DNA from 4 places in the Aquamicrobium soli genome. Region 2 is predicted to be linked to each of the others. Evidence: predicted binding sites of a transcription regulator. Region 2 holds the regulator's gene; each other region holds the start of a gene.
What was found. Region 2 encodes PhoB, which activates phosphate uptake and scavenging genes when phosphate is short. Its sites were predicted from a motif close to TGTCATNNANCTGTCAT; they were not measured.
Positions count from the first base shown of each region.

Region 1: a site for PhoB is predicted at 5,139-5,155, ahead of ACFOHJ_RS21290 (inorganic diphosphatase). Genes of this name have one in related genera too.
Region 3: a site for PhoB is predicted at 2,764-2,780, ahead of ACFOHJ_RS05730 (UDP-2,3-diacylglucosamine diphosphatase). Genes of this name have one in related genera too.
Region 4: a site for PhoB is predicted at 5,599-5,615, ahead of ACFOHJ_RS12200 (YdcH family protein). Genes of this name have one in related genera too.

Region 1 covers NZ_JBHRTK010000028.1:169,639-177,467, reverse strand. The annotation lists gene ACFOHJ_RS21325 (putative bifunctional diguanylate cyclase/phosphodiesterase) at 1-253, shown strand, start outside; gene ACFOHJ_RS21320 (N-acyl amino acid synthase FeeM domain-containing protein) at 477-1,250, shown strand; gene ACFOHJ_RS21315 (DUF3096 domain-containing protein) at 1,390-1,539, shown strand; gene ACFOHJ_RS21310 (aa3-type cytochrome c oxidase subunit IV) at 1,662-1,889, shown strand; gene ACFOHJ_RS21305 (Re/Si-specific NAD(P)(+) transhydrogenase subunit alpha) at 1,975-3,252, shown strand; gene ACFOHJ_RS21300 (NAD(P) transhydrogenase subunit alpha) at 3,252-3,671, shown strand; gene ACFOHJ_RS21295 (NAD(P)(+) transhydrogenase (Re/Si-specific) subunit beta) at 3,673-5,073, shown strand; gene ACFOHJ_RS21290 (inorganic diphosphatase) at 5,205-5,807, shown strand; gene epmA (EF-P lysine aminoacylase EpmA) at 5,875-6,942, opposite strand; gene efp (elongation factor P) at 7,058-7,624, shown strand.
Region 2 covers NZ_JBHRTK010000012.1:848,173-856,001, forward strand. The annotation lists gene ACFOHJ_RS13880 (PAS domain-containing protein) at 1-276, shown strand, start outside; gene pstS (phosphate ABC transporter substrate-binding protein PstS) at 460-1,518, shown strand; gene pstC (phosphate ABC transporter permease subunit PstC) at 1,570-2,559, shown strand; gene pstA (phosphate ABC transporter permease PstA) at 2,563-3,408, shown strand; gene pstB (phosphate ABC transporter ATP-binding protein PstB) at 3,415-4,227, shown strand; gene phoU (phosphate signaling complex protein PhoU) at 4,263-4,964, shown strand; gene phoB (phosphate regulon transcriptional regulator PhoB) at 4,990-5,679, shown strand; gene ACFOHJ_RS13915 (ROK family protein) at 5,658-6,911, opposite strand; gene xylF (D-xylose ABC transporter substrate-binding protein) at 7,187-7,829, shown strand, end outside.
Region 3 covers NZ_JBHRTK010000006.1:99,835-107,663, forward strand. The annotation lists gene ACFOHJ_RS05720 (DUF3419 family protein) at 1-826, opposite strand, end outside; gene ACFOHJ_RS05725 (glycosyltransferase family 4 protein) at 860-1,912, opposite strand; gene ACFOHJ_RS05730 (UDP-2,3-diacylglucosamine diphosphatase) at 1,909-2,739, opposite strand; gene ACFOHJ_RS05735 (TadE/TadG family type IV pilus assembly protein) at 2,929-4,071, shown strand; gene ACFOHJ_RS05740 (hypothetical protein) at 4,108-5,106, opposite strand; gene ACFOHJ_RS05745 (DegT/DnrJ/EryC1/StrS family aminotransferase) at 5,116-6,279, opposite strand; gene ACFOHJ_RS05750 (SDR family NAD(P)-dependent oxidoreductase) at 6,276-7,280, opposite strand; gene ACFOHJ_RS05755 (DegT/DnrJ/EryC1/StrS family aminotransferase) at 7,291-7,829, opposite strand, start outside.
Region 4 covers NZ_JBHRTK010000012.1:492,172-500,000, forward strand. The annotation lists gene ACFOHJ_RS12160 (N-formylglutamate amidohydrolase) at 1-476, opposite strand, end outside; gene ACFOHJ_RS12165 (DUF1036 domain-containing protein) at 791-1,228, shown strand; gene pyk (pyruvate kinase) at 1,225-2,658, shown strand; gene ACFOHJ_RS12175 (tetratricopeptide repeat protein) at 2,678-3,283, opposite strand; gene ykgO (type B 50S ribosomal protein L36) at 3,357-3,482, opposite strand; gene ACFOHJ_RS12185 (5-(carboxyamino)imidazole ribonucleotide synthase) at 3,602-4,678, opposite strand; gene purE (5-(carboxyamino)imidazole ribonucleotide mutase) at 4,675-5,172, opposite strand; gene ACFOHJ_RS12195 (YdcH family protein) at 5,246-5,449, opposite strand; gene ACFOHJ_RS12200 (YdcH family protein) at 5,685-5,864, shown strand; gene ACFOHJ_RS12205 (CopD family copper resistance protein) at 6,082-6,570, shown strand; gene ACFOHJ_RS12210 (hypothetical protein) at 6,478-6,801, opposite strand; gene ACFOHJ_RS12215 (hypothetical protein) at 6,795-7,037, opposite strand; gene ACFOHJ_RS12220 (DUF2249 domain-containing protein) at 7,030-7,299, opposite strand; gene ACFOHJ_RS12225 (RrF2 family transcriptional regulator) at 7,395-7,823, opposite strand.

The sequences.
Region 1 (7,829 bases), on a different contig from region 2:
CGGCAATTCCCGCTCGCTGAAGCTGCTGAAGGGCGTCGTCGACATGTCGCGCCAGCTCGGCCTCAACGTCACGGTCGAGGGCGTGGAGACGTTCGACCAGCTCAAGATCCTGTCGAAGCAGATCCATCCCGACCTGCTCCAGGGCTTCCTGTTCGGCTCGGCGCTCAGCGCCTCCGGCATCAAGACGATGTCGAACACGATCTGGCCGTTTGCCGACAAGATGAAGGCGTCCAAGCGCCTCGTCGAAGGCTGACCGGCCCCGGTCGGCATCCCATTTCCTTCATCCAAAGACCCGTTCTGCTCGGTTGTCATGCATCGCGAGGGGTCATAATGGGAAGAAGTGCTTCATATTTTACTAAACTTTAATATTTTGTTAACCTTAACGTAGAGTAAACAAGGTCTCTTTCATTTAAATCTTTACACACGCCCCCGTTTTGCCTGACGCTTGGATGCGGCGGTGGTACGGGGGTTCTGACATGAATACGCGGCAGATGACGCTTGGCGGGAAGGCAGAAGGGGACGAAGATCGCCCGGATGCCTCAAGCCTTGCGAGCAAGGTGTTTTCTCTTCTCGAGAGGGTCGAATACCGGCGGTGCGACAAGGGCGAGGACCTCGAGGACATCTATCGTCTTCGCTACAAGGCCTACCGCTGGAACGACATGGTGCCGGACGACGCGCGCCACATCATCAGCGACGATCTCGACCTGGCGCCCAATGTCTATCGGTTCGGCATCTATGTCGACCAGCGGCTTTTGAGCACGATGCGCATCCACCACGTCACGGCCGACTATCCGATGTCGACCTCGACCAAGGCGTTCGGCGATGTCGTGGAGCCGATGCTGGAGCAGGGCAAGACGTTCGTCTGCATGAGCCGGTTCGCTTCCGACCCGGAGTGGACCCGCGTTTATCCGCAACTCGCCTATGTGACGCTGAGGCTGGCCGGCATGGCCTGCTTCTATTTCGGCGCTTCCTACGGGCTGTCCACGGTGCGCGAGGACCACGCCGGCTTCTATCGCCGCATCTACTATTCGGAACAGATCGGCGAGGCCCGGCCTTATCCGGGTGTGGTCAACAGGGTCGTCCTATTTCGCACCAACGCCTATGCCAACGAAGCCCGCTACTATGCGCGCTTCCCCTTCTTCCGTTCGACGCCGATGGAGCGTCGGCTGCTGTTCGCCCGGCCGGCGGCCGGCGAACTGGCGCCGCTCACCATCCTGCCGACCGCCAAATATTACCGCGAGGCGGCCTGAGCCGGACCGTTGTCATGGCGATGGCGCGAGACGGTGTCGCGCGCTTTTGAACGCTTGCCCGGGAGCCTTTGGCCGCGCCAATCGTTGCTTGGTGGACCGCCGCCGAAACCGGCGATCCATGTCCTGAGCGGAGCCGAACATGACCATTTCCACCCTGACCCTCACGCCGCTGATCTCGCTGGTCGCGGGCGTCCTCATCCTGGTGATGCCGCGCCTGCTGAACTACATTGTGGCGCTCTACCTGATCGTCGTCGGCCTCATCGGCCTTTTCCCCAACCTCGTGCACTGACGGGACAGGCCGGCCGGCCAACGAATCTATATCGGGGATACGTGTCGGTGCGGCATCACAACCATTGCCCTTGACGCGGCTTTTCGCTATGTGCGCAGAAACGATATTCGGAGGGCATATGCATGGCTGACCACACCCCGACCGGTCCGGTCGAACTGGGCGCTAGTATGGATTACCCCGAGCACGAGCGCACCTTCCACGGGTTCGTCATGCTCGCCAAGTACGGCACGCTGTTTTGTGTCGCTACGCTCATTGCCATGGCGTTCGGCTTTTTCACCACGGCCGGCTTCGTTTCGGCGACGATCCTTTTCCTCCTCATCATGGTCATCGGCGGTTATCTCCTCCGCTAGGCCGTTCCTGAACCTTTCCATGCGCTGTCGCGGGCGCGGGCCGGCACCTCGCCGGACTTGAAGCGCCAGCAGAAAGGATCCTGCGGTGGGCCAGACGATATTCATCCCGCGTGAGGTGGACGCGAGCGAAACCCGCGTGGCGGGATCGCCCGACACGGTGAAACGTCTTGCCGGCCTCGGCTTCGACGTCATTGTCGAGAAAGGCGCCGGCACCTCGTCGCGCATCACCGACGAGGACTTCGCCAAGGCGGGCGCGACCATCGGCAAGGCCTCGGATGCCGGCAAGGCCGACGTGGTGCTGAAGGTGCGCCGCCCGACCGATGCCGAACTCAGGGGCTACAAGAAGGGCGCCGCGGTGTTCGCCACCATGGACCCCTACGGCAACGACGCGGCCGTCGCCTCGATGGCCAAGGCGGGCATTACCGCTTTTTCCATGGAATTCATGCCGCGCATCACCCGCGCGCAGTCGATGGACGTCTTGTCCTCGCAGGCCAATCTCGCCGGCTACCAGGCGGTGATCGACGCCGCCGCCGAGTATGACCGCGCCCTGCCGATGATGATGACGGCGGCCGGCACCGTTCCGGCGGCGAAGGTGTTCGTCATGGGCGCGGGCGTCGCCGGCCTGCAGGCCATTGCCACGGCGCGCCGCCTGGGTGCGGTGGTGACCGCGACCGACGTTCGCCCCGCCGCCAAGGAACAGGTCGCCTCGCTGGGCGCCAAGTTCATCGCCGTCGAGGACGAGGAGTTCAGGGCAGCCGAGACGGCGGGCGGCTACGCCAAGGAAATGTCCAAGGAATACCAGGCCAAGCAGGCGGCGCTGACGGCCGAGCACATCGCCAAGCAGGACATCGTCATCACCACGGCGCTGATCCCCGGCCGCCCCGCGCCGAAGCTGGTTTCGGCGGCGGTCGTGGCTTCGATGAAGCCGGGGTCGGTGCTGGTCGACCTCGCGGTGGAGCGCGGCGGCAACGTCGAGGGCGCGGTGCCCGGCAAGGTCACCATCACCGAGGGCGGCGTCAAGATTGTCGGCCATCTCAACGTGCCGGGCCGGATCGCGGCCTCCGCCTCGCTGCTCTACGCCAAGAACCTCTACACCTTCCTCGAGACGATGGTCGACAAGGCGTCGAAGACGTTCGCCATCAACCGCGACGACGAACTGGTCAAGGCGACGATGCTGACCGACGGCGGCGCGGTTGTGCACCCGGCCTTCGCCAAGGCGGCTGCGCCGGAACAACCGCATGTCGAACCGGCGGCCATCCCGGCCAAGACGCTGGTGGCCGACGCTTCGCCTGCCAAGGCCAAGGCAAAGAAGCCGGCCGCGGCGAAAAAGCCCTCGGCTAAATCGACGAAGGGGAGCGCGTGATGGAAGCCCTGCAGAAAGCGCTGGACCAACTCGACCAGGCATCCGCCGCCGTGCGCATGGCCTTGCAGGATTTCGAGGCTTCCGGTGCGGCCGATGCCGCGGGCGGCGCCGCGCATGCGCTGTCGGGCGGGGCGATCGACCCGTTCGTGTTCCGCTTCGCCATCTTCGTTTTGGCGATCTTCGTCGGCTACTACGTGGTCTGGTCGGTGACGCCGGCGCTGCATACGCCGCTGATGGCCGTCACCAACGCCATTTCCTCGGTCATCGTCGTCGGCGCGCTGCTGGCCGTCGGCGCCTCGGCGGCGGGAGCCGCGACCGGCTTCGGCTTCATTGCTTTGGCCCTGGTGTCCGTCAACATCTTCGGCGGCTTCCTGGTCACCCAGCGCATGCTGGCAATGTACAAGAAGAAGGACAAGTGACGTGTCGCTGAACCTCGCTTCCTTCCTCTATCTCGTTTCCGGCATCCTGTTCATCCTGGCGCTGCGTGGCCTGTCGCATCCGACCACCAGCCGCAAGGGCAACATCTACGGCATGATCGGCATGGCGATCGCCATCGTCACCACGCTGGCGCTGGCGGTGCCTTCCCCCGGCGGCTTCGGCCTGATCGTGCTCGGCCTCGCCATCGGCGGCGCGGTGGGCGCGTTCATCGCGCGCCGCATCGCCATGACCGCTATGCCGCAGCTGATCGCCGCGTTCCACAGCCTGGTCGGCCTTGCCGCCGTCATGGTGGCCGCCGCCGCGATCTATGCGCCGCATGCTTTCGGCATCGGCGAGATCGGCTCCATCCATGGGCAGGCGCTGGTCGAGATGAGCCTTGGCGTCGCCATCGGCGCCATCACCTTCACCGGCTCGGTCATCGCCTTCCTCAAGCTCGACGGGCGCATGTCCGGCAAGCCGATCCTGCTGCCGGCGCGCCATGCGATCAACATCGTCCTTGGCCTGGCGCTGGTGGTGCTGATCGTGACGCTCGTCGGCACCGAATCGAAGTTCGTGTTCTGGCTGATCGTGGCCGCCTCGCTGCTGCTCGGCGTGCTGCTGATCGTGCCGATCGGCGGCGCCGACATGCCGGTCGTCATCTCGATGCTGAACTCCTATTCCGGCTGGGCGGCGGCAGCCCTCGGCTTCACGCTCGGCAACCTGGCGCTGATCATCACCGGCGCGCTGGTGGGCTCCAGCGGCGCCATCCTGTCCTACATCATGTGCAAGGGCATGAACCGCTCCTTCATCTCCGTCATCCTCGGCGGCTTCGGTGGCGACACGGCTGCCGCCGGCGGCGATGACGGCATCGAGCGCACCGTCAAGCAGGGCTCGGCCGACGACGCCGCCTACCTGATGATGAACGCGCAGAAGGTCATCATCGTGCCCGGCTACGGCATGGCGGTGGCGCAGGCCCAGCACGCGCTGCGCGAAATGGCCGACAAGCTGAAGGCCAACGGCGTGGAAGTGAAATACGCCATCCACCCGGTCGCCGGCCGCATGCCCGGCCACATGAACGTGCTCCTGGCCGAAGCCAACGTGCCCTATGACGAGGTGTTCGAACTGGAGGACATCAACTCCGAGTTCGCGCAGGCCGACGTCGCCTATGTCATCGGCGCCAACGACGTCACCAACCCGGCAGCCCGCGACGACAAGTCGTCGCCGATCTTCGGCATGCCGATCCTCGACGTCGACAAGGCGCGCACCTGCCTGTTCGTCAAGCGCTCGCTGGGCTCCGGCTATGCCGGCATCGACAACACGCTGTTCTACAAGGACGGCACCATGATGCTGCTCGGCGACGCCAAGAAGATGACCGAAGACATCGTCAAGGCGATGGAACACTGAGGTTTCGGGGGCCGGCTCAGCCGGCCCTTTGCTTTTGTGCGGCCCGGCCTGCTTGCCGGCGCCGATGTCACAAGCCTGTAATGCACGGCGTCTAGGCGGATCGCGTCACGCAATCCTGCCTGGAGCATTTCATGAAAATCGTTCTCTCCGCCCTCGCGGCTCTTTTCCTGAGCGGCGCCGCCGGCTTCGCCGCGGATTATGTCGCCCTGGCGGACCACCCGCAGCCGGCCGACGACGGCAGCGAATTCTACACGGCCATCGAGATCCCGGCCGGCGGCTTCACCAAATACGAGATCGACGTCGAGACCGGCCACATCGTCGTGGACCGCTTCGTCTCCATGCCGGTCGCCTATCCGGCGAACTACGGCTCCATCACCAGTTCGCTGGGCGGCGACGGCGATCCGCTCGACGCGCTCGTCTACACGCGCGAGCCGATCGCGCCGGGCGCGGTCATCCGTGTGCGCCCCATCGGCGTGCTCAAGATGATCGACGGCGGCGAGGTGGACGACAAGATCGTCGCCGTGCCGGTTTCCAAGGTGGATCCGACCTTCGAGGCGATCAAGGAAGTCTCGGACTTGCCGAAAATCGAGCAGGAGCGCCTGCAGGCCTTCTTCGCCGTCTACAAGAACATTCCCGAGGGCAGCAAGAAGGTCGAACTCAAGGGCTTCGAGCCGGCCGAGAAGGCCAAGGGCGAAATCGCCTCGGCGCTCAGGGCCTATTCGGAAAAGAAGTAGCCGCGCACCGGGCGTGAGGCCCTTGGCCTCGCGCCTTTCCGCCGGCCGTGACGCGGACTGAATGGCGTCAGCCGGCGGAGCTGTCCGCCACCGGCGTCCACAGGACATCCTCGATGCGGGCAGCTCCCGCCGCCAGCATCACCAGGCGGTCGAAGCCGAGCGCCACGCCGCTGGCGTCGGGCATGATGGCCAGCGCCGCCAGAAAATCCTCGTCGAGCGGATAGCGCTCGCCATAGATGCGCTCCTTCTCGTCCATGTCGGCCTCGAAACGCGCGCGTTGCTCGACCGGGTCGGTGAGTTCGCCGAAGCCGTTGGCCAGTTCCACGCCGCAGCAATAAAGCTCGAAACGCTCGGCCACGCGCGGATCGTGCGGAGCAGGGCGCGCCAGCGCCGCCTCGCTGATCGGGTATTCGTAAAGCACGGTCGCCCGGCCCATGCCGAGATTGGGCTCTACGCATTCCACCATGACGCGGCTGTAAAGGTCGGTCCAGCTATCGTCCGGCGCAGTGCGCAGGCCGGCCTTGACCAGCGCGGCGTTGAGCCTATCCCGGTCCGTTGTGCCGCTGGCGGTAACGGTGGCCAGAAGGTCGATGCCGGCATGGCGCTGGAAGGCATCGGCCACCGTTAGCCGCTCCGGCTCGGCGAAGGGGTCGGCTTCGCGGCCCCGGAAGGAAAAGCGCGCGGTGCCGGCCTGCTCGGCGGCAAGCCGCAGGAGGGAAGCGCAGTCTTCCATCAGGCTCTCGTAGCTTTCGCCGACGCGGTACCATTCCAGCATGGTGAATTCGGGATGGTGCAGCGCGCCGCGCTCGCGGTTGCGCCATACCGGGCCGAGGCTGAAGATACGCTGCTCGCCGGCCGCCAGTAGCTTCTTGCAGGCGAATTCAGGCGAGGTGTGCAGGTAGAGCGGGGCAGCCGTCGCGTCGGGCCGGATCTCGGTGGTGGCGAAGGCGCTGAGATGCGTTTCGTTGCCGGGCGAGACTTGCAGGGCGGCGGCATCGACCTCGATGAAGTCGTGCCTGTCGAAAAAGGCGCGCGCCGCCGCCTTGATCCGGTTGCGCAGCAACAGGCGCGGCCGCCGGTCGGCGTGGACGTGCGGCGTCCACCAGGGCGAGGCTTTGGGCGAACGGGGGTTCATGGCTAATGCGGGCGCTCATTCTAAGGGGTGGCTGGCGGTTGGCGTCAAGATAAGGTAAAGCGCCCACCATGGCGGCGTTAGCCGGCCGCAACCCGAGATTTCAGGAAGAAGACTTGTGAAGGTAATTGCCAGTTCCCTCCGTAAGGGCAATGTCGTCGACAAGGACGGCAAGCTCTATGTGATCCTCTTTGCCGAGAATATCCATCCTGGCAAGGGCACGCCCGTCACCCAGCTCGACATGCGCCGCATTTCCGACGGCGTGAAGGTGTCCGAGCGCTACCGCACCACCGAGCAGGTCGAACGCGCCCATGTCGAGGACCGTCCGTTCACCTTCCTCTACAGCGACGGCGAGGGCTTCCACTTCATGAACCCCGAGACTTATGACCAGGTCGCGGTGGCGGAAGACGTGATCGGCGACCAGGCTCCTTATCTGCAGGAAGGCATGGCGGTGACGCTGTCGGTGCACGAGGGCGTCGGCATCGCCATCGAACTGCCGCAGCGCGCGGTCTACGAGGTCGTGGAGACGGAACCCACCACCAAGGGCCAGACCGCCTCGTCCTCCTACAAGCCGGCGATCCTGTCGAACGGCGTCAAGACCACCGTGCCGCCCCACATCGGCGTCGGCACCCGCATCGTCGTCATGACCGCCGACGGTTCCTACGTGGAACGCGCCAAGGACTGAACGGAGTTGATCGGGGAGCGGGCGGCGTTGATGAAGCGGCAGCCCTCTGGGACCATTACTCCCACCTCTCCCCGTTCATGGGGGGAGGAACTCAAGCTTTCCGGCGTCAGGATCTTGGCGTCCGGCATTTTCTCGGCCCCATGCATTGGGGGCAGAAGTGGCTCGGCGAAGCCGAGACGGAGAGGGGCGTCCATGCGATGGGCCC
Region 2 (7,829 bases):
CCGCTCATGATCCTGATGGACGTATCCATGCCGGAGATGAACGGCCATGAGGCAACGGCCGAAATCCGCCGCCTGGAAGCAGGGACGGGGACGCATGTACCCATCGTCGGCGTGACGGCGCACGCCCTGAAGGGCGACCGCGAGCGCTGCATCGAGGCCGGCATGGACGACTACCTGTCCAAGCCGATCAGCCCCAAGGCGCTGCTGGAAAAGCTTCGGCGCTGGCTAAGCGAGGAAGGCGATGACGCCGGCTACGAGGCGGGCGCGAGGGCCTAGCTCCGTTTGAACGGAATCGGCCTTCTCTCGGGGCCATTTGCAGGCGCGGTGACGCCGCCTGCCTTCCCGCATCGTAATGGAAGCGTCACGAAGCTGTCATGTGACTGTTACAAACGCCGGCTATGGGCTTGCCGGGCGCCGGAAAACGGTGCCGCGAGACAAATCCGAACAGGAGCAGGCCACATGAGACATTTCCTCCGCTCTGCTGTCGTTGCCGTCGCAATGGCCACAGTATCCAGCTTCACCCTTTCCGCTGCCTCTGCCGCCGACATCTCCGGTGCGGGCGCCACCTTCCCCTATCCGATCTACGCAAAGTGGGCCGACGCCTACAAGAAGGAAACCAATATCGGCCTCAACTACCAGTCGATCGGTTCCGGCGGCGGCATCAAGCAGATCAAGGCCAAGACCGTGACCTTCGGCGCCTCCGATGCGCCCATGAAGGGCGAAGACCTCGAGTCGATCGGCCTGGCGCAGTTCCCCATGGTGATGGGCGGCATCGTGCCGGTGGTCAACATCGAAGGCATCAAGCCGGGTGAACTGGTCCTCGACGGCAAGACGCTCGCCGACATCTTCCAGGGCAAGATCACGAGCTGGGACGACGAGGCGATCAAGAAGCTCAACCCGGATGCCGCGCTGCCTTCGCAGGCCATCGCGGTCGTCCACCGCTCGGACGGCTCGGGCACGACCTTCAACTTCGCCACCTACCTGGCCGACGTCAGCGCCGACTGGAAGGACAATGTCGGCGTCAACACGGCGCTGGAGTGGCCGGTCGGCATCGGCGCCAAGGGTAACGAAGGCGTCGCCAACAACGTCGCCCAGACGGCCGGTTCGATCGGCTATGTCGAATACGCCTATGCCAAGCAGAACAACCTGACCTACACCGACCTGATCAACAAGGAAGGCAAGAAGGTCGAGCCGACCGCCGCCTCGTTCTCGGCCGCCGCCGCGAACGCCGACTGGTCCTCGCAGCCCGGCTACGGCGTCATCCTCGCCAACCAGCCCGGCGCCGAGACCTGGCCGATGACGGCCGCGACCTGGATCCTCGTCTACAAGCAGCCGGAAGACGCGGCCGCCACCGCCGAGGCGCTGAAGTTCTTCGCCTGGTCCTACGAGAAGGGCGGCGAGATGGCCGCCGAGCTCGACTACGTGCCGATGCCCGACAGCGTCGTCAAGAGCGTGGAGGCGATGTGGACCAAGGACATCGTCGGCAGCGACGGCAAGCCGCTCTATAACGGCATGTAAGGTCTGGAGGGGGTGCCCCGGCGCCCCCTTTCCCCAGCGAATGGAACGCCCATGACGATTGCTTCAGAAGCCATGCCGTTGTCGGAACAGATGCGGGCCAGGGCTGCCACCGTAAGGCGCTTTGCGCTTACCGACGCGGTCTTCCGCGCGGTTACCCGCGGTGCGGCGATCCTGGTCCTGCTCATCCTCGGCGGCGTCGGCATCTCGCTGGTGGTCGGCGCGTGGCCGGCCCTGTCGGCGTTCGGCGGCTCATTCCTGGTCACCCAGTCCTGGAACCCCGTCACCGAGAAATTCGGCGCGCTGGCGCCGATCTACGGCACCATCGTGACGGCGGCGATCGCCATCCTGATCGCGGTGCCGATCGGCATCGGCATTGCCGTCTTCCTCTCCGAATTGTGCCCGCGGCCGCTGCGCCGCCCGATCGGCATCGCGGTCGAGCTCCTGGCCGGCATTCCCTCGATCATCTACGGCATCTGGGGCTTGTTCGTCTTCGCACCGTTCCTGCAAACGACGGTCCAGCCCTTCGTCATCAACCTGTTCCACGGTGTTCCGGGCCTGTCGAGCCTGTTTGCCGGGCCGCCCTACGGCATCGGCCTGTTCACCTCGGCCCTGATCCTGGCGATCATGGTGCTGCCCTTCATCACCTCGATCACCAAGGACGTCTTCGACACGGTGCCGGCGGTGCTGAAGGAATCGGCCTACGGCATCGGCTGCACCACCTGGGAGGTCACGCGCCGCGTCGTCATCCCCTATACCCGCGTCGGCATCATGGGCGGCGTCATGCTGGGCCTCGGCCGCGCGCTGGGCGAGACGATGGCGGTAACCTTCGTCATCGGCAACGCCCACCGCATCTCGGCCTCGCTGTTTGCGCCCGGCACGACGATCTCGGCCACCATCGCCAACGAGTTCACCGAGGCCGACGGCGAGCTCTATACCTCCTCGCTGGTGGCGCTCGGCCTGATCCTGTTCGTCATCACCTTCATCATCCTCGCCATCGCCCGCTATATGCTGGCGCGGATCGAAAAGCGCGCGGGAGCCTGAAAGATGTCCGTATCCTCTTCGCTTCACCGCCGCCGCAAGGCCAGGAACGCCGTCATGATGACGCTGTGCATGGGGGCTGCCGGCGTCGGCCTCGCCTGGCTGGCGCTGATCCTCGGCGCGCTCGTCTACAAGGGCACGGCCGGCCTTTCGCTGGCGGTCTTCACCGAGATGACGCCGCCGCCGGGCGACGCGGGCGGCCTCGCCAACGCCATCTTCGGCAGCATCGTCATGACGATCATCGCCGTTCTCGTCGGCACGCCGGTCGGCATCCTCGCCGGCACCTACATGGCCGAATACGGGCGCTTCTCGCGGCTGACCACGGTGGTGCGCTTCATCAACGACATCCTCTTGTCGGCGCCGTCGATCGTCATCGGCCTGTTCGTCTACGAATTGATGGTGCGGCCGATGGGGCACTTTTCTGCGCTCGCCGGAGCCATGGCGCTGGCGATCCTGGTGATCCCCGTGGTCGTGCGCACGACCGAGGATATGCTGAACCTGGTGCCGAATGCGCTGCGCGAGGCAGGCACCGCCATCGGTGCGCCGCGCTGGATCGTCATCCGTTCGGTCGGCTACCGTGCCGCCATGTCGGGCATCGTCACCGGCATCCTGCTGGCGATCGCCCGCATCTCCGGCGAGACGGCGCCGCTCCTGTTCACTTCGCTCAACAACCAGTTCTGGTCCGGCAACCTCAATGCGCCGATGGCGAGCCTGCCGGTCACCATCTTCCAGTTCGCGCTTTCCCCTTACGAGGAATGGCAGCAACTGGCCTGGACCGGAGCGCTCATCATCACCCTGACGGTTCTGGCCCTGAGCATCTTCGCCAGAAGCCTCACCGGACGCAGGACCTAAGACAGGATGGCACAGATGTTGGCTTCCGAGATGACCATGACGCAAAGCGTTGCCGAAAAGGCCGCCAAGACCAAGATCGAGGTCAAGAACCTCAATTTCTACTACGGCGAGTCGAAGGCGCTGAAGAACATCACGCTGTCCCTGCCGGAGCGCAGCGTGACCGCCTTCATCGGCCCGTCCGGCTGCGGAAAGTCGACGCTGCTGCGCGTCTTCAACCGCATCTACGAACTCTACCCCAAGCAGCGCGCCGAGGGGCAGGTCCTGCTCGACGGCTACAACGTGCTCGACCGCTCCCAGGACCTCAACCTGCTGCGCTCCAAGATCGGCATGGTGTTCCAGAAGCCGACGCCGTTCCCGATGTCGATCTACGAGAACATCGCCTTCGGCGTGCGGCTCTACGAGAACATCGCCAAGAGCGAGATGGACGGCCGCGTCGAGCAGGCTCTGCGGCGCGCGGCCCTGTGGGACGAGGTCAAGGACAAGCTCGACGCCAGCGGCACCAGCCTTTCGGGCGGCCAGCAGCAGCGGCTGTGCATCGCGCGCACCGTGGCGGTGAAGCCGGAGGTGATCCTGCTCGACGAGCCGGCTTCGGCGCTCGACCCGCTGTCCACCGCCAAGATCGAGGAACTGATCGACGAATTGCAGGCCGACTACACCATCGTCATCGTCACCCACAACATGCAGCAGGCGGCCCGCGTGTCGAGCCAGACCGCCTTCATGTATCTCGGCGAACTGATCGAGTTCGACAAGACCGAGAAGATTTTCACCTCGCCCGGCCACAAGCGCACACAGGACTACATCACCGGCCGGTTCGGTTGAGCCGCAGCCACGGCCATAGGGATACGGACAGCACCATGAAAGAACATACCGTCACCGCCTTCGACGAGGAACTGGGGCAGATCGGCGGCCTGCTCAACGGCATGGGCGAACTTGCCGGCGCGATGGTGAACAGCGCCACCCATGCGCTGCTTGCCGGCGACAACGCGCTGGCGCAGAGGGTCGTTTCCGACGATGCCCTGATGGACTCGCGCCAACGCGAACTGGACGACCGGGCCATCACGCTCATCGCCAAGCGCCAGCCGATGGCCGACGACCTGCGCGCCGTTGTCGGCTCGATCCGAATGGCCGGCGACCTGGAGCGCATCGGCGACCTTGCCAAGAACATCGCCAAGCGCGTGGGCGCGGTCGGGCAGGACGCCATCCCGCGCACGCTCTCGCACTCGATCGACGGTATGGCGCAACTGGTCCTGGAGCAGGTTCGCGGCGTCGTCGAGCGCTACACCGCAGGCGATACCGCCGGGCTCGCGGCGCTGCGCAACGACGACGAGCGCATCGACGTCAAATACACGGCGGTTTTCCGCGAGTTGCTGACCTATATGATGGAGGACCCGCGCAATATCACGGCCTGTACGCATCTGCTGTTTTGCGCGAAGAATCTGGAGCGCATCGGCGACCATGTCACCAATGTCGCCGAGAACGCGTATTATGTGCTGAGCGGCGAACAACTCCCGGCAGACCGCCCCAAGGCGGACGAGATGGCAGCGCCGACCGCGTGAGCGGGTAGACAGGAAGGTGGATTGCATGATCGCACCGCGTATCATGGTGGTGGAAGACGAGGAGCCGCTGGGCGTGCTCCTGCGCTACAACCTGGAATCCGAAGGCTACCAGGTCGAAGTGGTGACCCGGGGCGACGAAGCCGAGATCAGGCTGCAGGAAAGCGTGCCCGACCTTCTGGTGCTGGACTGGATGGTGCCGGCGCTTTCCGGCATCGAACTGTGCCGGCGCCTGCGCATGCGGCCCGAGACCGAGCGCCTGCCGATCATCATGCTGACGGCGCGCGGCGAGGAAAGCGACCGGGTGAGGGGGCTTTCGACCGGCGCCGACGACTACCTCGTCAAGCCGTTCTCGACGCCGGAATTCATGGCGCGGGTGAAGGCGCTGCTCCGGCGTGCCAAGCCGGAGGTGCTGTCCTCCGTGCTGAAGGTCGGCGACATCGTGCTCGACCGCGAGACCCACCGTGTCTACCGCAGCGACAGCGAGATCAAGCTCGGGCCGACGGAGTTCCGCCTGCTGGAATTCATGATGCGCTCGCCCGGCCGCGTGTTCTCGCGCGGGCAGTTGCTGGACAATGTCTGGGGCGAGTCGATCTATGTCGACGAGCGCACCGTCGACGTCCATGTCGGGCGCCTGCGCAAGGCGGTAAATGGCGGCCATGCGGAGGACGTCATCCGCACCATCCGCGGCGCCGGCTACGCGATCAGGGAAGCCTGACCGCCGACCGGCGGCGGCATCGGCCGCCCCGGCGCGAAAATCTCCTGGTCGACGAACACCAGCGCGCGCATGGCGCAGCCTTCGCGGATCAGCAGCAGTTCGTTGGTTTCGGTATCGAAGCTGATCGATTTCGAGTGGTGGCCGCCGGCGGTCTTGGCGATGGCCTCGCGCAGCGCCGGCTCGATGAGATCGAAAGCGCTCGCGCCCACCCCGACCATGGTGACCGGCGCCGGATCGATGAGGGCGAACAGGCTGCCGAGGCCGAAGCCGAGGGCCTCGCCGGCCTTGCGGAAGGCTTCGCGCTCCGGCCCGTCGCGTTCGCGGGCGATTTCCGCCAGCGCGCGGATGTCGGCATCGGTCACGTCGGCGGAAGGTTCTTCGTTATCGTTATGCTGGCGGGCGTTGCGCCAGATGGCGTAGTTGCCGGCATAAGCCTCGATGCAGCCGCGCCGTCCGCAGCGGCACAACGCGCCCTCCGGCTTGTGCACCATGTGGCCGAACTCACCGCCCGACGAATGCGTGCCGGTGAACAATTGCCCCTTGAGCACGATGCCCATGCCGATGCCGTGCGACAAAAGCACGGCGATGAAGTCGTCGCGGTAATGGGCGGGGTCGCGCCAGCGCAGCGCCACCGCCATCATGTTGCAGTCGTTCTCGATGACGACGGGAATGCCGAATTCCTTCTCCAGTATGGCGGCGAAGGGGATGTCGGTCTGCGGGGTGATCGGCGACCACAGCATGGCGCGCGCCGCCGAATCGGTGGTGCCCTGGACGGCGAGCACGATGCGCGCGACGCGCCTGGCGTCGAGCGCCGGGTCCTCCAGTTGCCGCCGTATGAAGGCGACGCATTCGCCGATCAGGTCCTCGCGCGGCAGCGACTGCGTATCCAGCCGCCGCTCGTCCTGCGCGACCACGCCACCGGTGTAGTCGATGACGGCCAGCGACAGGAAATTCAGCGACAGCACCACGCTCAGCACGAAGGAGGCCTGCGGATTGAGCGCCAGCCCGACTTGCGGGCGCCCGCGCTTGGCGGAAGGGACGCTGTCCCTGCTTTCGCTGAGGATGCCTTCGGCGATGAGGTCGGCCGAGATCGCCGATATGGTCGAATGGCTGAGCCCTGTCTCCGCCGCGATCGCCGTGCGCGACACCTGCCCGACGGAACGGCGAACGGCCGAAAGCACCAGCGCGCGGTTGCGCCGGCGCAGATCGTCGTGGCGTACTCCGGCTGCCATCCTGCCTATTCCTCCACCTTGCCGGCCCCCGCGCTCCTCGCTGTTTCGTGACTTTGTGGGACACTGGCAATAGCCTAATCCTTAGTGAAAGCCTTTCGCCCTGTCATTGTTTATTTCGGGTTTCGAAAAAATTATGGAACGGGACGAATCCCTGTTGACAGGCCGGGGGCGTTGGGTGAGTATTTTTTCGAAGCTCGAAATAAAAGCTTCACTTTAGGGTCCGGGCTTGTCCGGGCCATGATGGTCGCGTCCCACGAGGGCGTAGGGAGGAAATCATGAAGAAGTTTACTGCCGCCATCATGGCGGGTGCCGCGCTTTCCATGACGCTGGTGTCGGTCGCGCAGGCGAAGGACAAGGTGATCGGCGTTTCCTGGTCGAACTTCCAGGAAGAGCGCTGGAAGACCGACGAAGCGGCGATCAAGAAGGCGCTGGAAGCCAACGGCGACAAATACATTTCCGCCGATGCCCAGTCTTCGGCCGCCAAGCAGCTTACCGACGTCGAAAGCCTGATCTCGCAAGGCGCGAACGCGCTGATCATCCTGGCGCAGGATGCTTCCGCCATCGGACCGGCCGTGCAGAAGGCGCTGGACGAAGGCATCCCGGTGGTCGGCTACGACCGCCTGATCGAGAACAAGGACGTATTCTACCTGACCTTCGACAACAAGGAAGTCGGGCGCATGCAGGCCCGTGAGGTCTACAAGGTCAAGCCGGAAGGCAACTACGTGTTCATCAAGGGCTCGGGCGCCGACCCGAACGCCGACTTCCTGTTCGCCGGCTCGATGGAAGTGCTGAAGGACGCCATCGACAGCGGCAAGATCAAGAATGTCGGCGAGGCCTATACCGACGGCTGGCTGCCGGCCAACGCCCAGAAGAACATGGAGCAGTTCCTGACCGCCAACGACAACAAGGTCGACGCGG
Region 3 (7,829 bases), on a different contig from region 2:
TGTCGCAAAGCGGAAAGCCACAGGCGAGCTTTTCCAGCCGTTGCCTCAGCACCGACGCCATGTCGCCGTGGCCGGCCAGGGCGTCATATTGCTGCGGCGGGATGCCGAGGCCGAACAGCGAGGACTTGCGTTTCAGCGCCCAGCGCACGGCGCGCTTCTCGAACAGCGGCGCGATCTCGCTGTCGAAGAAGCGGCGCTGGTCCTCCGGCGTGGCGGTGGCGAGCAGGCCGCGCGGATCGATGCCGTAAAGGCGCGCGACGCGATGGCCCATGCCGATGAAGTTGCCCAGCAGGCCATGGCGGTAGAGGTTGCGCGAGAAGATCGAGATGCGGCGGCGCCCCGACAGCTCGCGCTTTTCCCAATAGGCGCGCGTGTCGCGGTCGAGATGCGGCTTCAGGAAGCGCTCATAGGCATCGACATTGTCGCGCAGGCCCGCATGGCCGAAGAAGCGGTAGAAGCGCTCATGGTCCGGCAGGTGGGCGAGCGCCGCAAGCTTCAGCCGGTTGAAGGCGACATGCGCCCGGTTGAGATCGACGGCCTCGACCACGGCCGGGTCGGCAAGGAGGTAGGACAGCGCGTTGCAGCCGCCCGAAGCGATGGTGACGATGCGGTCGCCCGGCCGGATTTCGAGCGCGGCCATGTCCACTTCCGGGTCTTCCCATATCTGCGGGTAGACCAGACCGGTGAACAGGCGGGCGAACAGCCGCTCGGAAAGGCCCGCCGCCGACAAGGTCCGGTGGCGGCGCACCGCACCGAGCAGGCGCCGGCGTGCGAGCTTGCGGGATGATGGGACTTCGACTTCCGCTTCCAGTGCCGACATCGGCATGCTCCTGATGGAAAAGACCTGATTTGAGCCGCGTCAGGGCATGGCCGCCGCCACGGTGCTTACCCCGGCAGGGCAGCCGACGGTTCCGGCCGGCCGGAGATTGTCGAGGAACTGCTGCGTGCAGGCAGCCCAGCTGAAGGCCAGCGCAGTGGCGCGCGCCGCCTCGCGCGGCACCTCGAGCGCCGCCAGCGCCGCAGTGTGCAGGTCCGCCGCCAGCACGCCGCCGCTGCCGACGATGTCCTTGGGGCCGGTGACGGGGAAGGCCGCGACCGGGCAACCGCTGGCCAGCGCCTCCAGCACGACGTTGCCGAACGTGTCGGTGAGGCTCGGGAACACGAACACGTCGACCGAGGCATAGATCTGCGCCAGTTCCCCGGTGGGCAGCGCGCCCAGGAAATACGCGCCCGGATAGCGGTTCCTGAGGGCCGGCAGTTCCGGGCCGTCGCCGACCACCACCTTGCTTCCCGGCAGGTCGAGGTCGAGGAAGGCCGGCAGGTTCTTTTCCACCGCCACCCGGCCGACGCTGAGGAAAATCGGGCGCGGCAGGTCGAGTTCGCGACGCCGCCCGGGGTTGAACAGCTCGGCATCGACGCCGCGCGTCCACGGCCGGATGTTGCGGAAACCCCGGCGCGCGAGATCGTCGCCGAGCGAGGCGGTCGCCACCATGACGCCCTGTCCGGAATTGTGGAACTCGCGCAGCTTGCGATAGGTCCAGCGCTCCGGGAACGGCAGGCGCGCGCTGAGATATTCCGGGAACTTGGTGTGGTAGCTGGTGGTGAAGGCAAGGCCCTGCGCCAGGCAGGCCCGGCGCGCCAGTTGGCCGAGCGGCCCTTCCGTCGCGATATGGATGAAATCGGGCGCAGCCTCGGCGATCTGCCGGGCAACCTGCCGCGGCGTCGCCAGCGCCAGGCGGATATCCGGGTAGAACGGCATGGGGAAGGAGTGGAACCCGTCCGGCGTGATGAATGTCACCTCGATGCCGAGGCCGGCCAGCATTTCGGCAAGCTTGGACAAGGTGCGCACCACGCCGTTGACCTGCGGATGCCAGGCATCGGTGACGATGAGCACGCGGGCGCCCGCCGTCATGCCGCCCTCCTGCGCCATGGCAGCGGCAGCGGAACTGGCCCGGTGTTGAGCTTCTCGCTTCGGTCGGCCCAGTGGACGAGTTCCATATGGCCGTCGTCATGCTCGACGATCGCCGTGCAGCTTTCGACCCAGTCGCCGGTGTTGAGATAGGCGAGCCCGTCTATGTCGCGCTGCGCGGCGCTGTGGATATGGCCGCAGACCACGCCGTCGACGCCGCGGCGCCGCGCTTCCGCAGCCAGCGTCTCCTCGAAACGGCCGATGAAGCTGACGGCGTTCTTGACCTTGTGCTTGGCCCAGGCCGACAGCGACCAGTAGGTAAGCCCGAAGAAGCGGCGAACAGCGTTGATGCGCGTCGACAGCGCCAGCGCCGTCACATAGGCCCAGTCGCCGAAGAAGGCCAGCCAGCGCGCATGGCGCACTACCACGTCGAACACATCGCCATGGATGATGAGATAGCGCTTGTCGTCGGCGGCGACATGCAGCGCCGTCTCGCAGACCTCGATCCCGCCGAAATGCGTGCCGTAGAACTCGCGCAGGAACTCGTCGTGGTTGCCAGGCACGTAGACGACGCGGCTGCCCTTGCGCGCCTTGCGCAGCAGCTTCTGCACCACGTCGTTGTGGCTCTGCGGCCAGTACCAGCCCGAACGCAGCCGCCAGCCGTCGACGATGTCGCCGATCAGGTAGATGGTGTCGGCGTCATGATGCCTGAGGAATTCCAGCAGCGCCTCGGCCTGGCAGCCCTTGGTGCCGAGATGCACGTCCGAAAGAAAGAGCGTGCGGTAGCGGCGTTCCCCGCCGTTCGAATCTGGATGAAGCGTGCCTGTCATGCCAAGGCTGTTGATCACGCCTGCGTGACAGGGCGATGACGGTGAGGGCGCGATCGGTGAAGTTCCGTTCCAATCCCCGCCTTCGGGCAGCCGATACCGGCCGCTAGAAATTTAACGATCCGCTTAGCGGGGCCTTCGTTTCTCGACGGTATAGAGCGCCCACTCGGTTATCTCCGACCAGGGGTCTTTATGCCTATCTGCCGCAAGTTCCTCCGTTCCGACGAAGGCTCGTTCGTGCCGGCGTTCGCGCTCAGCGTGATGCCGCTGCTGCTGGCACTGGGGATCGCGGTGGACTACACCTCGGCAACGACGGACCGCGCGCGCATGCAGAACGCACTCGACTCGGCGATCATCTCGATCACCACGATGGATCGGAGCGCCACCGACGCCGAGCGGCAGGTCAGTTTGCAGAAGGTCTACACGGCCAATGGCGGCCGCGGCACGGCCAGGCTGGAATCCGTCAGCTTCGACGCCGACAACACGATGCACGCCAGCACATCGGCCAGCTACGCCATGCCGACCAATTTCATGAGCCTCGCCAACATCAACAACGTGAGGATCGACGTCGCCACCTCCGTCAGGAAGAAGCCGGGACTGGTGAACGCCGAGTTCAACATCGATCATGTTTCCGGGTACTGGGGAAAGACCATGACCCTTTACGGAACACCGATCGGAAGCACGACCGCCAGCCCGCTCATGAAAATCGAGTACGCATACAGGGAATTCAAATTCACTTATTCTGTCGGCACGGGAAACAAGAAGAAAAATTATTCAGTCAACGAGCCGAAGGGCTACGGGACGTCCACCATCTATACCTACAACGGCAGCACCGCCACGAAAGTCGGCCAGCAGACATGCACGACAACCGCCTCCTTTGACGCCCCGAAGCCGGCGGCCGGAATCTACACGAGCTCCGGATATGACGGCAGCGACCCGCAGAAGCCGACCGTATATTTCTCGGTGACCTGCCCCGCGACGACGGGAGCGTCGGTCGATGTCAGCAACATGAGCGACCTTTACCTGCAGATGGATGTGCCTGCCGCAGCCACCAGAACGCCAAAGCAACCTACCCTTTTGAAGTCCAACGACCCCGGAACCTCCAACCGGCTCTATATCGGCGACCCGAAGGATCCGGAAAAGCTGGTCGAAGTCATCAAGGGCAAGGTCGTCGACATCTTCACGGCGGTGCCTTGCGGAGAAACCAGCAACCAGGCCTGGGAGGACGGCGGCAACGACGTTCCGGCCGCTTCTTCCAACGCCGACTTTTTCTACAACGTCACCGGCAAGTGCGATTTCACCAAGCGCCCGACGACGACCAGCCTCGTCCAGTAACCGCGCGCAACGCCTGCCCCGTACCCGCGTCGAGCCTCAAAGCAGCGAGGCGATGCCGTCCGGTTCCAGCGCGCCGCCGCGCCGCACGATTTCGGCCGCTTTCAGGCTGCCCGCCTGCAGGCGCACGATCGGCTCGTGGCCGAGCCGGTTGAGGAGGATGCCCATATGGCCGCGTCCCGGTTCGGCTTGCGGGCAGATTCGGCATCCGAGCGCGCGCGCCACAGGCCGGTCCACGTCGCCCCAGAACTGCGCCAGCAGCGCCCCGGGCGCCTTGGCGGCGATTATCTTCAGGGCAGCGATGCCGAGCGGTTCGTCGCGCGGCTGAAGCGAAAGGACGACGACGTCCCAGGGCGCCCCCGGCAGGTCGGCAACCCGATGGAAGAGGCTCGCGGCGGCGCCCGCCTCGCTGAGCCCGCCGACGAGGAAGTCGGCGAAAGGATTGTCGCACAGCACTGCGATCCGCTTGCCGGCCGCGATCATTCCGGCATCGCGCAACAGGCATACCAGCAGCGGGCCGAGGAACGGAAACACCGCGACATCGGCGTGGCGCTCGTTGACGGCGGCGACGCGAACGCCGCGCTCGCGGCAGGCGGCCAGGTCGAGATCGCTGCCGCGGAACTCCCACGCCTCGAACATGAGCGCGATGACGGCCTGCGGCGGCAAACGGTCCACCATGTCGCCGGTGATCGGTCGGAGGCGGCCGGAATTGGTCAGGATATCGCAGCGCCGCAGGCATGAAGCGGAAACGGTGTCGGCAAAGGTGATGCGGCGCTCGACCCCGGCCATTTGCGCCAGTTGGCGGGTGGCCGCGATCGCCTCCTCGGCGCTGCCATGGTTGCGGGTGTGGCGGGCGCAGGCATGGACCCGCGCCCCGGCAAGGGCGGCGATCACCGCCGTCGAGGCATAGGCGCCGGTCGCTGCCTCCGTCACCACGGTGAGCCCGGCAAGGTCCAGGTCCAGGATGCGGATGCGCCGCTCGATGCTCTCCAGCATCGTCTGCGGAACGTCGCCGGCGGGCCGAACCAGTTCCAGCATCGCCATATCCTAGGCCACGTTGCGCGCGCGGCGCGGCGGCGCGACGGCGGCCGCGAGCACTTCCACCACCCGCATCTGGTCCTCATGCGCCATCTGCGCATAGAGCGGCAGGATGATCGAGCGATCGCGGGCCGCTTCCGAGCGCGGCAAGGCGAACGCCAGCGGCAGCCCGGCATAGGCCGGCTCCATGTGGATACACATGATGCCGCGCCGCGTGGCGATGCCGTGGTCGAGCATGGTCTGCATGACGGCGCGCTGGTCGATGCCCGGCCCCAGCCGGACGCAATAGCTCTGCCAGTTCGACAGCGCCCATTCGGGCTCGACTGGCGCGCCCAGCCCGTCGATGCCGGCGATGCACGAGGCATAGACGTCCGCCAGTGCACGGCGGTGGGAAACGATGTCGTCCAGCCGCTTCAGCTGTTCCCGCCCGACCGCAGCCTGGATATCGGTCATGCGGTAGTTGAAGCCGGGCACCGGATAGGTCTCGAAGATCACCTCGCGGCTGCCGTGGCGCACCGCGTCGGAAACCGACATGCCATGCTGGCGCCACAGGCGGAACAGCGCATCCCACTCAGGGTTGTTCGTCGTCAGCATGCCGCCGTCGCCGACGGTCAGCACCTTGCGCGGATGGAACGAGAAGCAGGCGATGTCGCCTTGCGGGGTGCCGATCGGCTTCCACCGCCCGTCCACGCGCATTTTGGAGCCGATCGCGCAGGCCGCGTCCTCGATGAGGGGAATGCCGTGGGCGCGCGCGACCCGCAGGATGGCCGGCATGTCGCACGGCATGCCCATCTGGTGCACGCACAGGATCGCCCTGGTGCGCGGCGTGATCGCGGCACCGATCAGCGCGGGGTCGATGTTGAAGCCGTCGGCCTCGATGTCGACGAATACAGGGGTTGCCCCGCACTGGCGGATCGCGTTGGCCGAAGCGATGAAGGTGTGGCTGACGGTCACCACCTCGTCGCCCTCGCCGACGCCCAGCGCCAGCAATGCCAGGTGAAGCGCTACCGTACAGTTGGCGACCGCGCAGGCATGGTCGGCGCCGACGCGCGCCGCGAACTCCTTTTCGAAGGCGGCGACCTGCGGGCCTTGCGTCAGCCAGCCCGACAGGACGACGCTGGCGGCCGCACCCGCCTCCTCCTGCCCGAGGAACGGCCTGGCGATCGGGATCATGACGCCATCTCCCGCACGGCATTCGCCCGCATCTCGCCGCGCCACCAGCCGACGAGATCGGCGATGCCCTCGTCGGGCGCCACCTTTGCCTCGAATCCGAGCCTGTCCCTTGCCGCCTCGACCGACGCCAGCCGGCGCGGCACCGGGTTGATCGCCCGCGCGTCCTGATGCACCGGCTTCAGGGCGGGCCGGCCCATGGCGCGGGCAAAGGTATCGGCCAAATCGAGCAGCGAGGTCTCGGTGCCGGAGCCGACATTGAAGACCGCGTCGCCGGCGGACGAGGTCGCCGCCAGCATGTTCGCCCGCGCCACATCGGTGACGTGGATCAGGTCCATGGTCTGCAAGCCGTCACCGAAGATCAGCGGCGGCTCGCCGGCCTCGATGCGCTCCATCCAACGCACCATCACCTCGGTATAGCGGCCGTGGATGTCCATGCGCGGCCCGTAGACGTTGAAATAGCGCAGCGCCACGTAATCGAGCCCGTACATGTCGTTGAAGGAGCGCAGCAATCCCTCGCCGAACGACTTCGCCGCGCCGTAGAGCGTGCGGTTGCCGTAGGGGTGGTGATCCTCGCCGGTCGGAAAGCTTTGGGCCATGCCGTAGATCGACGCCGAGGACGCCATCACGACCTTGCGGACCTTCTCCTCCACGCACTGCCTGAGCAGGTCGTAGGTGGCGTCGACCATCACTGCCATGGCCTCGTCCGGCTCGGCCGCGCAGTGGGTGATGCGCAGGGCCGCCTGGTGGAAGACCGTATCGCAGCCCGCCACCAGCGAGCGCATCAGCGCGCGGTCGCGGATGTCGCCGGTGACCAGTTCGACCCGCCCCGACGGCAGCGCCGACGCCAGGTTGGCGACCCTGCCGCGCACCATGTTGTCGATGACGACGATTTCGCCGCATCCGGCCGCGACGAGCTGGTCGACGATGTGCGAGCCGATGAAACCGGCGCCGCCGGTCACCAGAACGCGTTTTCCACGAAGAACGGTCAAGCAAACCTCCATGCGTCGGGAATCAGGCCGTCCTGGCCAGCGGCTGCGCGGTCGCCTCGTTCAGCGCGGCGATGACCTTGGCCACGCTGGCGTCCGCCAGTTCCGGATACAGGGGCAGCGAGAGCGTGTGCCGCGCCAGCGCCTCGCTGACCGGGAAATCGCCGGCGTGGTAGCCGAGCCCGGAATAAGCCGGCTGCAGGTGCACCGGCACCGGATAATGGATATTCGTCGCCACGTCGGCATCGGCGAGCAGGCCGCGCACGCGGTCGCGCTCCTCCACCTGCACGGCATAGACGTGGCAGGCATGGTCGAGCCCGAACGGCCCGGTGGGCAACCCGAGGTCCCCGAACAATCCGTCGTTGTAGAGGTTGGCGATGCGCCGGCGCTGGGCGTTCCAGCCATCGAGATAGCCGAGCTTGATGCCGAGCACCGCGCCCTGCACCGCATCCATGCGGAAATTGAAGCCGTGCCGCACGTGGTTGTACTTGCCCTCCTGCCCCCAGTCGCGCAGGGAGCGCACGGCGGCGGCGAGATCGGCCCGGTCGGTGGTGACGGCCCCGC
Region 4 (7,829 bases), 360 kb from region 2:
ACCCGGCCGTGCAGGACAGGTGTGAAGGAGTGCACCGAGAGGATGAAGGGCGGCGCGCCGGACGCCTGCGCCACCGACGCGATCATGGCGCCGACGGCATCGTGATAGGGGCGATAGTAGCCGTCGAGCCGCTTTTCCCGTTCCTCGGCCGCCATCGGATAGTTGGCCGGAATGACGGTGCCGTCATAGAGCTGGCGGATCAGCGTCGGGTCGTCCTCGCCGCGATTGGGGTCGATCAGGAGGCGCGAGAAATTCGCCATCACCGCCGGCGCGCGCAGCCGCGCGGCAAGCTCGCGCGTCACCGTCTCGACGCCGATGTCGTAGGCGATGTGGCGGTCGAACTCCGAGCGCGGCAGGCCGAGATCGCCATAGTCTTCCGGCAGGCCGCGGCCTGCATGGTCGGCGACCAGGACGATGCCGCGCCCGCGGTCGCCTTCAATGACCTCGAAGGGTGCGAAAACTGTGGATCGGGTCATGGGCGGGAAAATGGCTGCATCTGTCGTCCGGCGGCGGTGGTAGCGTCATTCCACGAACGGAAGATGGGCGCAATGCCGTTGTTTGGACAAGGTTTTTGCAAAGATCGGGTCGAACGCGAGGCGAAGACCGGCCCGCGTTCATCTAAATCGATTGGATTTCGCTGTTCCGGCGCGTTGACATGCGACGGGACTTTTCCGAAAAGAGGCGTGAGGGCCATATGATTGCGTCGTTATCGAGGGTTTTGGGGGCGATGGTCGCCGGCAGGCTGCGCGTGGGCGCGGCGGCGGGCGTGCCCTGCGCCGCGCTGGTGGCCATGCTGGCGGTGATGGCCTCGGCGGCGCCGGCCCGCGCGGATTTCCGCGTCTGCAACGCGACGCAGAACCTGGTCGGCGTCGGCATCGGCTACCGCGCCAAGGCCGGGTGGATCACCGAGGGCTGGTGGCACATCGAGGGCTCGAGCTGCAAGACCCTCATCGAAGGGCCGCTGTCATCCAGGTTTTACTATCTCTATGCAGAAGACGCCGAGCGTGGCGGCCGCTGGGACGGGCCGATCAACATGTGCGTGGCTGAGAAAGAGTTCAAGATTGCCGGCGTCAACGACTGCGTCGCGCGCGGTTTCCAGCGCGCCGGCTTCCAGGAATACGACACCGGCGAACAGGCGAGCTGGATGGTCCAGTTGACCGACCAGTCCGCCCCCGGCGCCGAGGGCGCTGCCGACAACAAGAGTCCCCCGGAAAGCAAGAGTCAATGAGACGCAACCGCAAGGTCAAGATACTCGCCACCATCGGCCCCGCTTCCTCGTCTGAGGAGATGCTGAGGAAGCTTTTCGAGGCCGGCGCCGACGTTTTCCGCATCAATATGAGCCATACCGACCATGAGTTGATGCGCACGCTGGTCGAGCGCATCCGCGGGGTCGAGGCGGCGGTCGGCCGGCCGATCGGCATCCTGGCCGACCTGCAGGGGCCGAAGCTCAGGGTCGGCAAGTTCGCCAACGGCAAGGAGACGCTGAGCGTCGGGCAGAGCTTCACGCTCGACGACAATCCCGAACCGGGCACTGCCGAGCGCGTCTATCTTCCCCATCCGGAAATCCTGCACTCGGTCCAGCCCGGCCATCGGCTGCTGATCGACGACGGCAAGCTGGCGTTGCGGGCCGTGGCCTGCGACGGAAGGTCGATCACCTGCACCGTGCTTGCCGGGACGAGCATTTCCGACCGGAAGGGCGTCAGCCTGCCCGACACCGAACTGCCGGTCGGGGCGCTGACGGAAAAGGACCGCAAGGACCTCGACGCGGTGCTGGACGCCGGCGTCGACTGGGTGGCGCTGTCGTTCATCCAGCGGCCGGAAGACCTTGCCGAGGCGCGCAAGATCGCGCGCGGGCGGGCGCTGCTGATGTCGAAGATCGAGAAGCCGCAGGCGGTGGCGCGGCTGGGCGAGATCATGGACCTGTCCGACGCCATCATGGTCGCGCGCGGCGACCTCGGGGTCGAGATGCCGCTGGAGGCCGTGCCCGGCATCCAGAAGCAGATCACCCGAAAGGCGCGCAAGGCGGGCAAGCCCGTGGTCGTGGCGACCCAGATGCTGGAATCGATGATTTCGGCGCCGGTGCCGACCCGCGCCGAAGTCTCGGACGTGGCCACCGCCGTGTTCGAGGGCGCCGATGCCGTGATGCTGTCGGCCGAATCCGCTGCCGGCGCCTACCCGGTCGAGGCGGTCGCGACCATGAACAGCATCGCCGTCAAGGTCGAGCAGGACCCGACCTACGCGGCGGTCATCGACGCGCAGCGCGCCGCGCCCGAGGCGACCGGCGCCGATGCCATCTCGCTCGCCGCGCGCGAAATCGCCCAGACGCTGAACCTGCGCGCCATCATCACCTACACCGCGTCCGGCACGACCGGCCTCAGGGCCGCGCGCGAGCGGCCGCAGACGCCGATCATCGCGCTTTCGCCGATCGTCAACACGGCGCGGCGGCTGTCGCTGCTGTGGGGAACGCATTGCGTGGTCTCGCCCGACGCCACCGATCTCGACGACATGGTCAACCGCGCCTGCCGCATCGCGCTGGACGAGGGGTTCGGCGAACCAGGTGACCGCGTCATCATCACCGCGGGCGTGCCGCTGAGGACGCCCGGCTCCACCAACATGCTGCGCATCGCCTATGTCGGCTCGACGGAGGGCGGGCGCTAACCATCGCCCTTCGCGGTTCTCAGATGCCCTCGCCGGCCAGCTCCTCGGAAAGCGTCGAGACTTCCGATTGTGCGCTGCGCATCATCGGGTAGATCGCCAATACGCGTTGCCAGGCGTCCAGCGCCGCCTGCTTGTGGCCGGTATCGGCCATGATGCGGGCCATGCCGGAAAGGGCGCCGAAATGGCGCGGCTCCAGTTGCAGCGTCCGCTCGATGTCGGCCAGCGACTTGGCGTAGTTTTTCATCATGTAGTGAACGGTGGCGCGGCGGTTCCAGCCTTCGGCATAGGTCGGGTCGAGCGTCGTCACCTGGTCGAGGAAGTCGAGCGCGACGTCGAACTTCTGCGCCTCCATCGCCTTTTGCGCCCATAGCATCATCAGGTTGATGTTGGCGCTGCCGGAATCCAGCCATGCCTGCCAGATGGTGCCGGCGATGCGCTCGGCCGCCTTTTCGTTGCGCTCGCGCCCGAGGTCGGAAAACAGCTTGTCGAGCCGCGCCTGCCGGGTCTTGGCGGTGGAGGTCGCCGGCGCATCGGCCGGCGCATCGGCCGGCGTGTCGGCTTGCGCCGCCAGGGTAGGACCGATGGCGAGGGCAAGGACGGTCAGGAATGCAAAAACGCTCCGCATGACCGGGAATCTATTCCCGGCCGGCGGAACGTCAAACCGAAATTCGCGTGAGTGCCGTCGAGACGGCGGCAACTCAGCCCTGACGGGCCTTGAAGCGCGGAGCGGACTTGTTGATGAGGTAGACGCGGCCCTTGCGGCGAACCAGCTGGTTGTCGCGGTGACGGGCGCGCAGCGCCTTGAGCGAATTCTTGATCTTCATGGTCTTGCCTATGGGTCTCGATGCTTAGGCACGCCCGAAGACACGCCGATTTTGTGCCCGGCACATAGACGAGGAATCTTGTCCGTGTCAACCACCGACCCCTCGCCAGGCCGAAGGAATCAGGTGCGCGCCGCGATGCGCGTGAAATGCCCCATCTTGCGGCCGGGCCTCGCCTCGGCCTTGCCGTAGAGATGCACCAGCACGTCCGGCTCGGCCAGGAGGCCGGCCATGCGGAAAATGTCGTCGCCGATCAGGTTTTCCATCACGCAGTCCGAATGCCGGCGGGGGTCGCCGAGCGGCAGGCCGGCGACGGCGCGCATATGCTGCTCGAACTGCGAGACGATGCAGGCGGCCTCGGTCCAGTGGCCGGAATTGTGGACGCGCGGGGCAATCTCGTTGGCCAGCAGCGAGCCGTCGGCCAGCACGAAGAACTCGACGCCGATGACGCCGACATAGTCCAGCTCGGCCAGGATGGTCTTGGCCGCCGCCTGCGCCGCCGCCGCCGTATCGGCGGAGATGGCGGCGGGTATCGTGGAGGTGTGGAGGATGCCGTGGCGATGCACGTTCTCGGCCGGGTCGTAGGCGGCGATCGTGCCGTCGACGCCGCGCGCGGCGATCACCGATATCTCGCGCTCGAAATCGACGAGCGCCTCCAGGATGAGCGGCACCGAGCCCATCGCCTCGAAGGTTCCGGCATAGCCGCCGGCCTCCATGTTGCGAAAGACGCGCTGGCCCTTGCCGTCATAGCCCATGCGGCGCGTCTTCAGCACGCCGCTGCCGTCGAAGCCGCGCAGCGCTTCGGTCAGTTCGGCGTCGCTGGAAACGGAGGAGAAGGCGGCGGTGGGGACGCCGATGCCGTTGAGGAACGTCTTTTCGGTCACCCGGTCCTGCGCCACTTCCAGCGCGCGGGGCGGGGGGTAGACGGGAACCCGGGCGGCGAGCGTCTTTGCCGCCTCCACCGGGACGTTTTCGAATTCGTAGGTGACCAGCGCCGTTGCCGCCGCCAGTTCGGCAAGGGCGACGGGATCGTCATAGGCGGCGACGATCTGCCGGTTGGCAACCTGCGCGGCTGGGCAGTCGGCTTGCGGCTCCAGCACGACGATGCGATAGCCGAGGCGGGCGGCGGCCATCGCCAGCATGCGGCCGAGCTGGCCGCCGCCGATGATGCCGATGGTCGATCCGGCGGGCAGGCTCATGGCGCGTCCACCGGCTCGGTCGCGACCTGGTCGGTCTGGGCCTTGCGCCAGGCGTCGAGCCGCCCGGCCAGCGGCGGGTCGGCGAGCGCCAGCACGGCGACGGCGAGCAGGGCGGCGTTGACCGCGCCGGCCTTGCCGATGGCGAGCGTGCCGACGGGGATGCCGGCCGGCATCTGGACGATGGACAGAAGCGAATCCTGCCCCGACAGCGCCTTCGATTCGACCGGCACGCCGAATACGGGCAGCGGCGTCATCGCCGCCGTCATGCCGGGCAGGTGCGCGGCACCCCCGGCGCCGGCGATCACCACCTTGTAGCCGGCCGCCTTGGCGTTCGTGGCGAAGTCGTAAAGCCGACCCGGGGTGCGATGCGCCGACACGATCAGCGCCTTGTGCGGCACGTCCAGCGCGGCGAGCGTTTCGGCGGCATGGCGCATCGTCGCCCAGTCGGACTGGCTGCCCATGATGATGGCGACATCGGCGCGTCGATCGCTCACAACAATACTCCGGTGGTTTGGACTTCGGCGTAGCGGAATTGGCCCGCGCCGGCAAGAACGCCGCTGCCGGGCGTCAGGCGATGATGTCGGGGATGATCCGGTCTTCCAGCGCCTTCAGCCGGTCCTTGAGGGACAGTTTCTTCTTCTTCATCCGCTGGATCTGCAGCGGATCGCAGCCAACGGCGATCATGGCGTTGATGGCCGCGTCGAAATCGGCGTGGTCCTGCTTCAACCGCGAAAATTCGAGGCGAATATCGGCCTGTTCCTGCTCGGACATTTTTCCTTCAAACTATCTGCGTCGCCTGCTGCGAGCGGTGTCTGCGGGGTAGCCGAACCAGGAAGGTCAGCCGGGTAAAACTACCATATTTCACATTGTCGGGAAATGCGCGAGTGGGCATTCGACATTGCCCCGGGATGATGGCAGACTGTCATCGTGCCGTCACAGAAGCGAACCTGCGGTGGACGCGTCTTGACGGCTGATGTCGAGGAAATCATGAAAGGGAGCCCCAATCATGTCTCTTGCCAACCATCTTGACGAGTTGCAGAGGAAGCATGGCGATATCGAGCGCGAGCTCGATGCCGCGATGAACCATCCCTCCGTCGACGACCTCGAAATCGTCGATCTGAAGCGACGCAAGCTGGCCCTCAAGGACGCGATTGAAAAGCTGAGAGCGCAACCGGCGGCCCATTGACGCCAGGCTGACAAAACTCCGCAGCGGCGGCCCGTTGCCGTCCGGATAAGTGATATCCGGATCGGTCAAGGGTTGCCGCCAGGCGCCGCGCCCGGCCGGGCGTGGGCGAATGGGTTTTTGTTCCGCGATGTCCGCGACCACGCATTTGCCGATGGCGGATGGCGTAAACGTTTTATGCGGGCGGAGATCCGGTTTCGCGCATGTCGCGGATCGGACAATGATCGAGCCCGAAAAGGCGCAGGCTCATGGGCGCTGGAGCGCAGCCATGAGCCATTTCATCCTTGTCACCCTGCATCTTTATGCCGCCATCCTGTTCGTCGGCGCGGTGTTCTTCGAGATGCTGGTCCTCGAAGGCATCCGCAAGCCGGTCGGGCACGAGACGATGCGGACGGTGGAAACCGCGATCGGCAAGCGCGCCCGGCGGCTGATGCCGTTCGTCATCCTGGCGCTCTATGGCGCGGGGATCGGCATGGCATGGGGCTATCGCGAGGAACTGGCCCATCCCTTCGCCAGCAGCTTCGCCACGCTGCTGGCGATCAAGATCGCGCTGGCGCTGAGCGTGCTGGGTCATTTCATAACGGCGCTGACGCTCGGAGCCCGCGGCAAGCTCAGGTCACGGCAGGTCAGATTCATCCACGTCAGCGTCTTCTGCCATGTCGTGCTGATCGTGTTCCTGGCCAAGGCGATGTTTTTCCTGACCTGGTAGGGCGTGCGGCCGCGACGCGGTGGCCGTGAGGGCTTCGGCTCGTACCGCCGCAAGCGCCATCCATTCCCTGTAGAGGCCCTGGTCCTCGCGCGAGAACGGCATGCGCCGCTTCATGTCGTCGAACGTCTCGTCGACCTGGTGCCGTGCAAAATCTTCCCGGACCAGCGATTCCAGCCAGGCGCGCTCCTCGTCGCCGGAAGGCCGCACGAAGTCATGCGAATTGGTCAGCATGGCGGCATCCTTTTCTGCCGCCCCGACCTGTGGGCGTTTTCGCGGCGGGCCTGCTCGATGGCGATCAGCACCCAAGGCGGGCATTCGCCGAGAGTCTGGCCGGCCGCCTTGAAGATCAACTCGCGAAGTGCCGTGCCCGACGGCTCCGCAACGTCATCCTCGATTCTTTCGAAGGGGCGGGGCGCGGACAGCGCGCGCCGCATGGCCGCGACGATGGAGGCGGGGGCGCTAAACATCGGACGTCTCCCGCGCCGGAATGTTGCGCAGCCGCACGCGCCAGCTACCCGGCCCTTCCTCGAGATAGGCCCAGGCGCATTGCGGGCCGTACCGGCTTTCCAACTGGAAGCGCAGCGGCTTGGGATCGTGGTCCGCCACCAGTTGCAGCGTCTCGCCGACAGGCAGGTTCTCGAACAACTGCATGATGACGAGATGCCGATGCCGCGGGTCGATGTGCCTGACGTCGATCACGCGTTCGCCTGCCGAAACCTGCTCGCCCATGGCCTTTTCCTTCCCCCGATGTACGATTAAAAGATACATTGGTAATGTATCTTTTATGGGAAGCTTGTGCAAGGTGAAGAGGCGAGCCCGTGCGATCACGCCGCAGGCAGCAGGCCGAAATCTCGCGGATTGAGCATCAGGTCGGCCAGCGTGTAGCGGTCGACGGTGGCGATGAACGCCGCCAGCGCCTCGTGCAGGACGCCGCGCAGGCGGCAGCGGGGGGTGATGAGGCAGTTGTTGTCCTTGCGGAAGCATTCGACCAGGGCGAAGTCCGGCTCGGTGGCGCGCAGCACCGCGCCGAGGCCGATCTTCTGCGGCGCCATGGCGAGCGTGAGCCCGCCGGAACGGCCGCGCACCGCCTTCAGGAAGCCGGCGCGGGTCAACTGGTTGGCCACCTTCATCAAATGGGCGCGCGAAATGCCGTACAGTTTTGCCGTCTCCTCGATGGTGATGAGCCTGTCGCCCTGCGCCCCCGCATACATCAGCAGGCGCAACGCATAGTCTGAAAAGTCGGTTACTCGCATCCTGAC